2 regions of the Arthrobacter dokdonensis genome follow, and region 2 is predicted to be linked to the other one. Evidence: predicted binding sites of a transcription regulator. Region 2 holds the regulator's gene; the other holds the start of a gene.
The links. The regulator LexA, encoded in region 2, represses DNA repair genes until DNA is damaged. The targets are predictions, from matches to a motif close to TCGAACANNTGTTCGA.

Region 1: DMB86_RS21415 (DUF222 domain-containing protein) is a predicted target of LexA. The motif match lies at 3,579-3,594, and genes of this name have one in related genera.

The regions. Positions count from the first base shown of each region.
Region 1 covers NZ_CP029642.1:672,690-679,667, reverse strand. Annotated here, with positions in the region: gene DMB86_RS03070 (MDR family MFS transporter) at 1-292, shown strand, start outside; gene DMB86_RS03065 (MarR family winged helix-turn-helix transcriptional regulator) at 303-779, shown strand; gene DMB86_RS03060 (FUSC family protein) at 883-2,010, shown strand; gene radA (DNA repair protein RadA) at 2,074-3,471, shown strand; gene DMB86_RS21415 (DUF222 domain-containing protein) at 3,637-6,027, shown strand; gene disA (DNA integrity scanning diadenylate cyclase DisA) at 6,218-6,978, shown strand, end outside.
Region 2 covers NZ_CP029642.1:1,909,430-1,916,407, forward strand. Annotated here, with positions in the region: gene hflX (GTPase HflX) at 1-970, shown strand, start outside; gene DMB86_RS08515 (ATP-dependent DNA helicase) at 963-3,032, shown strand; gene lexA (transcriptional repressor LexA) at 3,230-3,973, opposite strand; gene DMB86_RS08525 (LysM peptidoglycan-binding domain-containing protein) at 4,337-4,735, shown strand; gene DMB86_RS08530 (histidinol-phosphate transaminase) at 5,114-6,211, shown strand; gene hisB (imidazoleglycerol-phosphate dehydratase HisB) at 6,379-6,978, shown strand, end outside.

The DNA.
Region 1 (6,978 bases), 1.2 Mb from region 2:
CGGCCTGCCGGATTCCGTCCGGACCATCGTTGAATCCAGCTACGGCGATTCGGTGGCCTTCGTTTTCATGGTCGCCGCCCCGCTGAGCATCCTGACAATCCTGGCGGTGGCCTTCCTGCCCAACCTGGAACTGAGCACGCAGACCCGCGACCAGCGCGAGAAGAGCGACGCCGCTGCCACCGGCCACCGGGATCTGGAAAACGCCGAGCACACCCTTGCCGATGTCAGCGAGGCTCTGGTTGCCGTGACGCCGGGCCTTGAGACCGGCGCGCAGCCCGTCGGGCGGAGCTAACATGGATTGCATGAGCGACCCCTTTGCACTGCCGTCCGCGGACGCCGCCGACCCGGCATTGCAGGAGGCCATCCGGGACGTTGAAAAGCAGTTTGGGATCATGATCGTCAAGACCCGCAAAAGCATCCTCAGCCGGGCGGCAGCCATCCACCCCGAGCTGCAGCCGATGGGCTTTAAGGTGCTGACAATCCTCTCCCAGTCCGGACCCATCCAGCAGGTGGCCCTGGCGCACAACGTTGATGCGGACAAGGCGGCAATGAGCCGGACCATCAAGCAGCTTGAGGCCCTCGGCCTGGTCGAGCGCACCCCGGATCCCAGCGACGGGCGCGCCCATCTCGTCGCCATGACAGGGGAGGCCCGAACCCGCTTCGACGATACCCAGTCGCAGGCCCGCAGGGTCCTCTATGACAGGCTCTCGGCGTGGGACGCGGGCGAAGTCCGGCGTTTCGCCGACCTGTTGGACCGGTTAAACACAAGCACCGAGTGATTCGCAGGGGCCACCCACGGCCCTCCGCCCGGGGCGGAGAGCAGTGGGCGGCCCCCCTTGTACTTGCGACACGGGGACCGCCATCCCGCATAGACTGGTTCCCATGCCCGAGCTGGACCGGCCCGCCAGGACCCTCACCTTCGTCAAGACGCGTGCCCGGCTTGGTCTCCGGCGCAGCGCGAATTCCGTCCTTCAGGCGCTGTTGATCACCATCTGCGCAGTGGGCGCCTACTACTTTTCGTCACTGGTCCTGGGCCACCAGGGACCGCTGTTTGCGGCCACCAGCGCCATCATCGCACTGGGCTTCTCCCGGGATCCAAGGCTGCGGCGCGTCATGGAGGTCGGGCTGGGATGCACCATTGGAATCGTGCTTGGCGACACCCTGCTGACCTGGCTGGGCTCGGGCATCTGGCAGGCGGCCCTGGTGGTTTTCCTGTCCATTCTGCTGGCCCGGTTCCTTGATTCGGGCGCCATTTTCACCACCCAGCTCGCCCTCCAGTCCCTGTTGGTGGTTCTGCTCCCCGTCCCCGCCGGCGGGCCATTCACCCGCAGCATCGACGCCGTTGTGGGCGGCTGCTTTGCGCTGGCCGCCACCCTACTGGTGCCGCGCGATCCGCGCAGGGCACCCAAAAGCGACCTGAAGGTCATGCTGGGTGAGCTTTCACTCGTGCTGCGAGAGTGCGCGTCCGCGCTGTCCTACAACGATTCCACCACGGCATGGCATGCCTTGGTCCGGGCCCGCAGCCAGCAGCCCCGCATCGACTCAATGCGCCAGGGCCTGCACGGTGCCGTCGAAATCGCGCGTCTTTCCCCCCTCTACCGGCGCCACCTGGAAGAGGTGGAGGGGATGTCACGACTCATGGAACGTGTGGACTACGCGATGCGCTCCAGCCGGGTGCTGGCGCGCAGGCTGGCAAGCGCCATCACCAATGCCGCACTTTCCGATGCCGGCAGCATGCATCTGGCAGAGGTGCTGGGCGACTCTGCCTCCGCCCTCGACGAGTTGGGAGCGGCGCTTGCCCACCCGCCGTCGGGCCCCAGCAAGGCCTCCCTGAGCCATGCCCGCGACGCCCTCGCCGACATCGCCACCCGGCTGCACCCCGGCACGCTGGAAATCACGCGCATGGAGGGGGAAGCGCTGGTGCTGCTTTTCCGCACGCTCATGGTGGACCTGCTGGAGACGGCAAAAATGGATCCGGCGGACGCCCGCTCACTGCTCCCCAAACTGTAGTTGTCCACACCCCCCACCGCCCCACGGGCGCCGCGTGTCGGTGGCCGGCGCTAGGGTTGTTCCATGGCAACAAAGACAACCAAGGCGCCCAAATCCACCGGTCAAAACTTCCGGTGCACCGAATGTGGTTGGACTGCCGTGAAGTGGGTAGGGCGCTGCGGCGAATGCCAGGAGTGGGGCACGCTTGAGGAGGTCGGCACGGTCATGGTACGCACTACCGCGGCTACCACCGTGGTGCGCCCGGCCCAGCTGATCTCGGAGGTGGACGCGTCCAAGGCGGCACACAACCTGACCGGGGTGCCCGAGCTGGACCGAGTGTTGGGCGGAGGCATGGTGCCCGGTGCCGTCATCCTGCTGGCAGGCGAACCAGGGGTGGGCAAATCCACGCTGCTGCTTGACGTCGCCGCAAAGTTTGCCCGCAATGAACATGGCCGCGAACCGCAAAAGGTGCTGTATCTGACGGGCGAGGAGTCCGCGGCGCAGGTGAAGCTGCGCGCCGAACGCATTGGCGCCGTCGCCGACACCCTCTATTTGGGTGCCGAAACGGACCTGGGCACGGCGCTGGGCCAGGTGGAGGCTGTACAACCGGCGCTGTTAATCGTGGACTCGGTGCAGACGTTTAGCAGCGTCATGGTGGATGGCAGCGCAGGCGGGGTCTCCCAGGTGCGCGAGGTGGCGGCCTCGCTCATTGCCGCGGCCAAGCGCCTGAACATGACCACCCTGCTCGTCGGGCACGTGACCAAGGATGGCTCCATCGCCGGCCCGCGCCTGCTCGAACACCTGGTTGACGTGGTCTGCCAGTTCGACGGCGAACGCCACTCGCGCCTGCGCCTGCTGCGGGCCGTGAAGAACCGCTACGGGCAGACGGACGAGGTCGGCTGTTTTGACCTGACCGACGACGGCATCGAGGGGCTTGCCGATCCCAGCGGGCTGTTTACCAGCCGCACCAGCCAGCCGGTCTCGGGCACTTGCATTTCGGTGACGATGGAAGGCCGGCGGCCCCTGCTGGCTGAAGTCCAGTCCCTGCTGACCACCTCGATGGGATCGCAACCGCGCAGGACCGTCAGCGGGCTCGACTCCTCGCGGGTGGGCATGCTGTTGGCCGTGCTGCAGCAGCGTGCCGGCCTGCACCTGGATGCCGACGACAGTTATGTGGCGACTGTGGGCGGGGCCCGACTGACCGAACCCGCCATGGACCTGGCCGTGGCGTTGGCCATCGCGTCGGCCAAAATCAACCGGCCCGTGCATCACAAGATGGTGGCGTTCGGCGAGGTGGGCCTGGCGGGGGAAGTACGTCCCGTGCCTGGCATCAACCAGCGCATCCAAGAGGCGGCCAGGCTGGGTTTCACGCATGCGCTGGTGCCCCTCAGCCCGGCGGGACCGGGCACCATACCGCCGAACTTCACGGTCAAGCAGATTGAGCACATTGCCGAGGCAACCGAGCTGCTGCTGCATCTCTAGGGTGGTCGAGCTCGGCGGAGCTGGCCGGCGGGCTTTCCCGTGGAGCCGGCCGGATCCGATGCGGTGAGGCTGACCGGATCCGGTAACCGAATCCGAACTGGATATTTTAGTAAATATCTTCTAGACGTACTTATATTTCCCGGTTGTGTGATCTAGACTTGGTTTATGGGCACGATGGATCGGCCCGGCAGCACGGGGGATTCCACCCCCGCCGGACCGCCTCTTTTGGATCAGACCCCCGGCCGCAGGCCGGAGGAGCACAAGCGTGCGCGTCCCGCGTCAGTCCTCGCCGGGCCAGCTTTTCCGGCAGCCGCCGTTGCCGGGGACGTGCCGTCCCGGGGTCCCGGCACCGTTTCGGATGCTGCGGCGGCACAAGCCGCGCAGGCATCCGCCGACACGGCGGGGGCAAGTGCCGCCACGGCAGGCGTGATGGGCGACGCCGTTGGCGTGGTGTCGGAGGCGGCGTTGGCGGCGTTGATCGCCTCGGACCCTGACGCCGGGGAACTGTTCACGGCCACGAGCGGGGCCGCGTGCGCCCGCCAGCCCGCCGTCCCCGACGACCGGGCCGGCTGGCCCAGCGATGAGGACATTGACCGGCTGATTGCCTCCATGCCCGAGGACGGCTGGGCGGACCGGGCTGCTCCCGACGGAACCGGCGGGACCGCGGTGTTTCCGTTCCCGATGGCCGATGCGCCGTGGGCGGTCCCGGACCAGTGCGACCCGGCCGTGTCCCTGCTTCCGGGCCCGGCGGACCTGGGCCGGGTACGGATCCTCCAGGCGTCCGTCCCGGACCTGCCCGAGGCCCCGCGGCCGGCCAACCCGGCCCATGTGGCCTGGTCCCCGGTGGCCGGGGCGGACGCCCTGGCACACCTGGACCCGCACAGGCTCGGGGAGAACGACCTGCTGGACTACATCCACGCCGCCAACCGGCTCTGCGCCTTCGCCTGCGCCATGGAAAACGACGCCCTGGCCGTCTTCGCCACCCGCCGCCCGCCCCTGCCCAGCGAACAACCCGCCACCACCGCCCGCAAGCTCCAAGCAGGAACACTCCACGACACCGGGAAGCTCCAGGACACCGGGGAGCCCGGCCCGGGCGGACTTGGGCCGGACAGAGAGCCCGGCCCGGGCGGACTTGGGCCGGACGGGGAGTTGGAGCGGGCAGGGGAGTTGGGGGAGGCCTGGCGCCGGTCCCGGTACGCGGCCGCGGAGATCATGGCCGTGCACTGCGTGGGGATCGGCACCGCGCACCAGCTCCTCGATGACGCCGAAACCCTGGCGAACAACCTGCCCGCCACCACCGCCCTGTTCCGGGACGGGCTGCTGGACCCGGTACGGATCAAGGCCATCCTGGCCGGGCTGGAAAACGTCCCCGCCGACGTCCAGACACTGATCGAGCCGCTGTTCCTGCCCGGGGCCGCACGGACGAACCCGCGGGCCCTGACCCGCAAGATCCGTGCCCTGGCCCAAAAACACCACCCCGAACCCCTCACCGAACGCCACCAACGCGCCCGGACCCAACGCCGGGTCTGGTTCACCGCACTGCCCGACGGCATGGCCCAACTCAGCGCCGTCCTGGACGCCGCCCCCGCCAAGTCCCTCTACGACACCCTCGACGCCTGGGCCCGCCACGCCCAACACGAAGGCACCCTGCCCGGCGGGGCGCCCAGCACCGCCACGACCCCCACCGGCCGTCCCTCCCGCTCCCTGGACAACTACCGCGCCGACACCCTCCTGGACCTCCTCCACCAAGCCCTCCACCCCACCACCAACCGCGCCGGCCGCAGCAACAGCGGCAACCGCGGCGCCAGAACCCAAGGCGGCGGCGCCAGCCCCCAAGGCGGCAGCACCCCAGGCGGCAGCACCCCAGGCGGCAGCACCCCAGGCGGCGGCGCCAACGGCGGCGGCAGCACCCCAGGCGGCGGCGCCAACGGCGGCGGGCCCGCGGGCAGCGCCGCCCGGGACGCGGCCGGCCCCCCGCTCCCGGTGCCCGTCGCAGTCCCAGAACCGGTGCCGGAGCCGCGGTTCACCTTCGGCATCTCGGCGAAGATCTCCGTCACCGTGCCGGCCCTGACACTGCTGGGCCACTCCGAAGAGCCCGGCTACCTGGACGGCTACGGCCCCATCCCGCCCGAACAGGCCCGCGAACTCGCCGCCGGATCCTACTGGTGGGAACGGCTCCTGACCGACCCCGCCACCACGGCCAGGCTCACCGTCGGCCGGCAACGCTACCACCCACCGGCAGACATCGCCGCCGAAGTACGCCGCCGGGACCCCGTATGCACCGGCATCGGCTGCGACCACCCCGCCGCGAGCTGCGAACTCGACCACACCATCCCCTACTGGATGAACCGCCACCACCCCGACGGCACCCCCCTGCCCAAAGGCGAAACCAGCGTCGAAAACCTCCGCCCCCGCGACACCTACTGCCACCAACTCAAAGACAACCCCGACACCGGCTGGACCGTCGAACCCCACAGCCCCCAACAAACCAAAACCACCACACCCACCGGCCGCACCTACCTCCACACCCAAACCAACGAACCCTGCCCCTTCTAGACCGTCGACAAGACGGCCGGCCCGCGAGGTACATGTGGAGGCGGGCACGCGAGGTCGAACGTCCACAGCCGGTCGCGGACCTGGGATCAATACCTTGAAAACCACATAAAACCGCGCCAGACCACGGTTAACACTATTATGGGCAATGAAACCTGTGCGGAATCCCGCTCATGAATAGAAGGACTCGTTAATGCTTCGCAGCCCCGAAGACGCCTTGAAGGCCACTCTCGCCAGAGTTGCCCCGGGAACGCCTCTCCGCGACGGCCTGGAACGGATTCTTCGGGGACGTACGGGAGCCCTGATTGTGCTCGGTTCCGACAAGGCCATCGACAACCTCTGTTCCGGCGGATTTGAGATTGGAATCGACTTCGCGCCCACCCGCCTGCGTGAATTGGCGAAAATGGACGGCGCCATAATTTGCGACAAGGAAGTCACCAAAATCCTTCGCGCGGCTGTCCAGCTGGTGCCGGATCCCAGCATCGAAACGCAGGAATCCGGCACACGCCACCGTACCGCCGAACGCGTCGCCATTCAGACCGGGGTTCCGGTGGTTTCTGTCAGCCAGTCGATGCAGATCATTGCACTTTACGTGGACGGCTTACGCTATGTTCTGGAAGGTTCAGAAAAGGTGCTGGCCCGCGCCAACCAGGCGCTGGCTACCTTGGAACGCTACCGCGCACGTCTCGACCAGGTGACAAGTTCCCTGTCCGCCCTGGAAATTGAGGCCATGGTTACGGTCCGGGACGTTGCCGTGACACTGCAGCGCCATGAGATGGTGCGGCGCATTTCCGAGGAAATCGCCCAGTACGTGCTTGAACTTGGCGCTGATGGCCGCCTGCTCTCGCTGCAGCTCGATGAGTTGACGGCAACGCGGGGTTCCGGTGCTGAAATGGTGATCCGCGACTATACCGGCCCCGGCCCCACCGATGTGGACGCGGCCATCGCTGCACT
Region 2 (6,978 bases):
CCTGATCCTGGACATCTTCGCCCAACACGCCCAGTCCCGCGAGGGCCGGGCGCAGGTCGAGCTGGCCCAGATGGAATACCTCCTCCCGCGCCTGCGCGGCTGGGGCGAATCCATGTCCCGGCAGGCCGGCGGCCGCGTCGGCACGGCCGGCGGCGGCATCGGATCCCGCGGTCCCGGTGAAACCAAGATGGAACTGGACCGGCGCAAGATTCGCACGCGCATGGCCAAGCTGCGCCGGGAAATCGCCGCCATGAAGCCGGCGCGGGAAACCAAGCGGGCCAACCGCAAGCGCAACGCCGTACCGTCCGTGGCCATCGCCGGCTACACGAACGCCGGAAAGTCCTCGCTGCTCAACCGGCTCACCGACGCCGGCGTGCTGGTGGAAAACGCCCTGTTCGCCACCCTCGATCCCACGGTGAGAAAGACCGAAACGGCCGACGGCCTCGGCTACACCCTCGTGGACACGGTGGGTTTTGTCCGCTCACTGCCCACGCAGCTGGTGGAAGCATTCCGGTCCACCCTGGAAGAGGTGGCCGATTCCGACCTCATCCTGCACATCGTGGACGCCTCCCACCCGGACCCGGAAGGCCAGATTGCGGCCGTCCGCTCCGTGTTTGCCGAGGTCGGCGCCCTGAAGATCGCGGAAATCATCGTCCTGAACAAGGCGGACATCGCCGATCCCTTCGTGGTGGAACGCCTGCGCCAGCGCGAGCCGCGCACGGTAGTGGTCTCGGCACGCACCGGGCAGGGGATCGATGACCTCCTGGCTGCCATCAGTGAGGCCATACCGCGGCCGGGCGTGGCCCTGACGCTGCTCATTCCCTACGACCGCGGCGATGTACTGAACCGCCTCCACCGCAGTGACGCCGAGATCATCAGCGTCGAACACGGCGAGGAAGGGACGGTTGCCAAGGTCATGGTCCGCGAGGACCTGGCCAGCGAGGTGGAGCCGTTTGTCCAGCATGAGTGAGGCCGCCACCACGGCTGACGCGGACATCGACGCTGAAAGCCCGGAGGCGCTGACCGCCCAGGCGCTGGAACTGCTGGACAGCGCCGTGGCAGCCATGGGCGGCCAGCGCCGCGACGGCCAGCACGAGATGGTCCGACGCGTGGTGGAAGCCATTGAAAGCGGTGACCACCTGCTGGTGCAGGCAGGCACCGGAACGGGCAAGTCGCTGGCCTACCTGATCCCGTTGATCGTGCATTCCCTGACCAGCGACAAACCGTCCGTGGTGGCCACGGCCACATTGGCCCTGCAGGCCCAGATCGTGGGCCGTGACGTGCCACGGCTGCTGGCAGCGCTCGAGCCGCTGCTGCCGCGGCCCATCGACGTCGCCTTGGTCAAGGGGCGCAGCAACTACGTGTGCAAGCATAAGCTTGGCGGCGGTTTCCCCTCCGAGGACTCCTCTGAGGGCGCCCTGTTCAGCCTGGGCGAAGACGCCACCGTGGTGCACCTGCCCGGCGCCAAGTCGGGCCCGTCCTCACCGTTGGGCCGGGAAGTGGTCCGGCTGCGCGAATGGGCCGAGGACACCCCAACGGGTGACCGCGACGAACTCATGCCCGGCGTCACCGACAAGGCCTGGCGCCAGGTCTCGGTCACCTCGATGGAGTGCCTGGGTGCACAGAAATGCCCCCTTGCGGAAGTCTGCTTCTCCGAACTGGCCCGGGCCAAGGGCGCCGAGGCGGACATCGTGGTGACCAATCACGCCATGTTGGCCATCAGCGCCTTTGAAGGCATTGCGGTGCTGCCCGACTACGATGTCGTGGTGGTGGACGAGGCCCACGAGCTCCAGGACCGCGTCACCGGGGCCGTCACCGGCCAGCTGTCCGTGCAGATGGTCCAGGCCGCGGCATCAAGCACACGCAAGCACACCGGCGTCTCGGTGGAGGCGCTCCACGCCGCCGCGACGGCCCTGGACATGGCCTTTTCCGGCACGCCCAGCGGGCTGCTGCCCAACGGGCTCAATGAGGAACACACCGCCGCCATCGAACAGTTGCGCGACGCCGCACGCGTGGCACTCTCCGACTCCAAGCCGGACGGCAATGCAGCGGCGGACGGTGGCCGGTCCATTGCCAGGTCGCGGTTGAACCTGATCTTTGACCTGTGCGAACGGCTGCTCACCGCCCGGGATGCCCGCGAAGTGGTGTGGACCGCCCGGACCGGAACATTTGCCCCGGGCAAGGGCTACCAAAAGGCCGACGACAGCGAACCTCCCGTCATCAACATTGCCCCGCTCAGCGTGGCAGGCAAACTCCGTGAGGGCCTCTTTTCCGACCATACAGTGGTGCTCACCTCCGCCACCCTGGCCATCGGCGAGTCGTTCCAGGCCACGGCCGGCGGCCTTGGCCTGCTGGGTGCGAACGCACCGGCCTGGACGGGAGCCGACGTCGGCTCACCGTTTGACTACCCCAAACAGGGCATGTTGTACGTGGCGGCTCACCTGGCCAAGCCGGGCTTCGGCAATTCTCCCGAACAGCTGGCCGAGTTGGAGGCGCTCATCACTGCCGCCGGCGGCGGTACCTTGGCGCTCTTCTCCTCCCGGAGGGCGGCGGAGGACGCCGCGGAAAAGCTGCGCAAAAAGCTCAAGGTCAGGATCCTGTGCCAAGGGGATTCGTCCATGGCCGGGCTCATCAAGGAGTTTTCCGACGAGCCGGACACGTGCCTGTTTGGCACCATGTCCTTGTGGCAGGGAGTGGACGTCCAAGGCGCTTCCTGCCGGCTGGTGGTCATCGACCGGATCCCGTTCCCGCGTCCGGACGACCCCCTCGTGACAGCACGTGCGCGGGCCGTGGCCCAAAGCGGCGGGGACGGGTTCATCGCCATTTCCGCAACGCATGCCGCCATCCGGCTGGCACAGGGCGTGGGCCGGCTGATCCGTTCCAGCAGCGACCGCGGCGTGGTGGCGGTCCTCGATTCCCGTCTGGCAAACGCCGGCTACGGCGGCTTTCTGCGTGCCGCCCTGCCGCCGTTCTGGTCCACCAAGGACCGCTCCGTGGCCCTCGCGGCGCTCCAAAGGCTGTCCGGGAAGTAGCCGCTTCGCCGTTTGCGGCGCCGGCCCGACATTTTTCCGTCGGCTATCCGACGCGTCGGCCGCGGGCGGCCTTTGGCGTCTCCATTACGCCTCCTACAAAAAATGCCGGCTCCGCCGCTTCGGTTCGCGCACGTCAACAACACGGAAGCGCCCCCGGCCTGGTTGCCGGGGGCGCTGCTGGGTCCCGCGGGGAACGTCTACAGGCTGCGGAGGACGGAGACGACCTTGCCCATGACCGTGGCCTCGTCACCGAGGATGGGCTCGTATCGCGTGTTCTGTGGCAGCAGCCACGTGTGTCCGTCGCGCTGGCGGAAGGTCTTGACCGTTGCTTCGTCCTCCAGCAGGGCGGCGACAATGTCACCGTTGTTGGCCGAGTTCTGCCGGCGGACAACCACCCAGTCTCCGTCGCAGATTGCGGCGTCAATCATGGAATCGCCGGCCACCTTGAGCATGAACAGCTCACCGCTGCCCACAATCTGGCGCGGGAGGGGCATGATGTCGTCAACCACCTGGTCCGCGAGGATGGGCCCGCCCGCTGCGATCCGGCCCACAAGCGGGACAAAGGCAGTGTCCGAGGAACTGCTCAGCTGGGCAAAGTTCAGGCCATTGGAACTGCGGACCTGTTCCGGCTCGTTGACGCCTTCGATGGCCACGACGCCGTTGTCGATGACCAGGGGGATGAGCACTTCCATGGCGCGCGGGCGCTTGGGGTCGCGGCGCAGGTAGCCGTGGCGTTCGAGCTGTGTGAGCTGGTGGGTGACGCTGGAGAGACTTGCCAGTCCCACGTCGTCGCCAATCTCCCTCATGGACGGCGGATATCCCTTGTCGGCGATGGAGCGTTGGATGCATTCCAGAATCTTCTTCTGCCGCACCGTCAGCCCTTTCATGCCGGCCCGGCTGGGAGCCTGCGGGATTCGATGCGGAGGTTCGGGTAGTGCCATGTTCCTTCGATCCTTTCTGCGGATGCAGCCAATAATGTCGGTGCCTGCTCTGGGTCGGTGCCGCCCGGTGCCGCTCGGTGCAACTCCGGGCCCGCTCAATGTCAGTGCCTGCTGGTGGACTGCTCCTGTTGGCTCCTGTTGGCGCATCCTGTACCTCAAGATTAAGCCCGCGATGGACGAATTTCAAACATTTGTTCTATCGAGTCTTGGCAGGAGTCGTTAATAGATGCTAAAACTGATACTACGAAGATAGAACATATGTTCTATCGAACGAACAGCGTATGGAAGTCCGGTCGCCAGAAGCTTTTGCGGTTCCCCCTGGGACCACAGGTGACAGGCCCCTGGCGCGAAAGGAACAAAGTCATGAGTGCATTGGTGATTTCCCATGCAAGCCCCGTCGGAGCGGCGGCCTTCCAGGCGCCCGCAACCATGCCGCTGCGGCTGACGCGCCGCGGCCGCATGCTGCTGCTGGGGCTTCCTGCCCTGGCGGTCACAGCCGTCCTGGCGTTTGCTCTGTTGGCGTTCGTGCTGGGCTCCCTGGCCAGCCCCGCGAATGCGGCCACCAAGGACAGTGCCGCGGGCCTGGCCGCGTCCACCGTACCCGTCACTGTGCTCCAGGGCGACAGCCTGTGGTCCATCGCGGCGGCCGCTGACTCCACCCGTGACGTCCGTGACGTCGTGGCCGACATTGTGACCCTGAACGAACTAGGCAGCGGCGTCCTCCAGGCCGGACAGCGCCTGTACGTGCCGCTGGGCAAATAGTCCCCAGCCGCTCCCACTGCTCGCAGGCTCCCAGCGGGTCCCTCGCGGCTGTGGGCCCACCACCCGCTCCCACTGCTCGCAGGCTCCCAGCGGGTCCCTCGCGGCTGTGGGCCCACCACCCGCTCCCACTGCTCGCAGGCTCCCAGCGGGTCCCTCGCGGCTGTGGGCCCACCACCCGCTCCCACTGCTCGCAGGCTCCCAGCGGGTCCCTCGCGGCTGTGGGCCCACCACCCGCTCCCACTGCTCGCAGGCTCCCAGCGGGTCCCTCGCGGCTGTGGGCCCACCACCCGCTCCCTGCGGGGCGTGATGGGTACAGGTCGGGGGGGCATGGGACGTCACAAGTTCTCTTCCCACGGCCCTGCCACTTAAACTGGAAGCATGGACCAGTTTGAACGCCTCAGCCAGTTGCCGCTTCGCGACGATTTGCGCGGCCAGCATCCCTATGGCGCCCCGCAGCTGGACGTTCCCATCCTCCTCAACGTCAATGAGAACACCTTCGGCGTTCCGCTGGATGCCAAGGAAGCCATCCTCAAGGCCGTTGCGGATGAACTGGACGGGCTGAACCGCTACCCGGACCGGGAGTTCACCGAACTGCGCAGGGCCCTCGCCGCATATCTGGGCCACGGCCTGACGGCAGACAACATTTGGGCCGCCAACGGCTCGAACGAGGTCCTCCAGCAGCTCCTCCAGGCGTTCGGGGGCCCCGGACGCAGCGCCATGGGATTTCCCCCCACTTATTCGATGTACCCGTTGCTGGCCAGCGGTACCGGCACCGCCTACGTCGCAGGCACCCGGGGGAACGGCTTCAGCCTTTCCGCGGCGTCCGCCGCCGAGCAGGTGCGGTCCCTCGCCCCCAACGTGGTGTTCCTTTGCTCACCCAACAACCCGACGGGCACGGCCCTGGGACTGGACGTCGTCGAGGCTGTTTATGAGGCCGGGGAGGCCTCCGAGGCGATCGTGATCGTCGATGAGGCCTACGCTGAGTTCGCCCACGCAGGCACGCGGAGCGCCCTGGCCCTGCTCGAGGGGCGTCCTCGCCTGGTGGTGTCGCGCACCATGAGCAAGGCCTTCGCCCTGGCTGGTGCCCGGGTGGGCTACCTCGCGGCAGCGCCCGAGATTTCCGACGCCGTCCGGCTTGTGCGCCTGCCCTACCACCTCTCCGCGATCACCCAGGCAACCGCTGTCGCGGCCCTCCGAAACTCGGACGCGCTGCTCGCCAACGTGGAGGCCATCAAGGTCCAGCGCGACCGCATCGTGGACGAACTGGTGCGGATGGGCCTCGCGCCGGCCCCGTCCGATTCGAACTTCGTCTTTTTCGGCGGCCTCGCGGACCCGGCCTCCGTCTGGGAACAGCTGCTTGCCGCCGGCGTGCTGATCCGTGACGTCGGGATCGCCGGCCACCTGCGGGTCACCGCCGGCACGGAGGCCGAGACCAGCGCCTTCCTTGACGGACTGCGCGCCATCCTGGCGAAATAGCCCTGGGACCGGCCCGGCGTCGTGCCCCGCTGACGCCCGTGGCCGCCGCTGGGCCGGGCAGGGCACACCGCCAGTGCGTCTAAACTGGTGGTACACCAACACCAAAGTTGCCGGTGCCATGCCATGCCCGGCAGCAGGCGCCCGACGAAGCAAAGGACCGTTGAACCATGACCGAGAACCGCCCGCAGCCCGGCCGGGGACGCACGGCACGCCTGGAACGCGCCACGAGTGAATCCAGCGTGCTGGTCGAAATCAACCTGGACGGCACTGGGGTTTCGGAGATCGACACGTCCGTGCCGTTCTACGACCACATGCTCACGGCGCTCTCCAAGCACTCGCTGATCGACATGAAGGTCAAGGCCACCGGGGACACTGACATCGACGCCCACCACACGGTGGAAGACGTGGCGATCTCGCTGGGCGAGGTGCTGCGCGAGGCCCTCGGCGACAAGGCCGGAATCCGGCGCTTCGGCGAGGCCACGATCCCGCTGGACGAGGCGCTGGCCAACGCGGTGGTCGATGTATCCGGCCGTCCGTACCTGGTCCACAGCGGCGAGCCGGCGGGCCAGGAATACCATCTCATCGGCGGCCACTTCACCGGGTCACTGACCCGGCACGTCTTTGAGGCCATCACCCTGCACGCACGGATCTGCCTCCACATGACAGTCATCGCAGGCAGGGATCCGCACCACATTGTCGAATCCCAGTTCAAGGCCTTTGCCCGCGCCCTGCGGTCCGCCGTGGAAAAGGACCCTCGCGTCACCGGC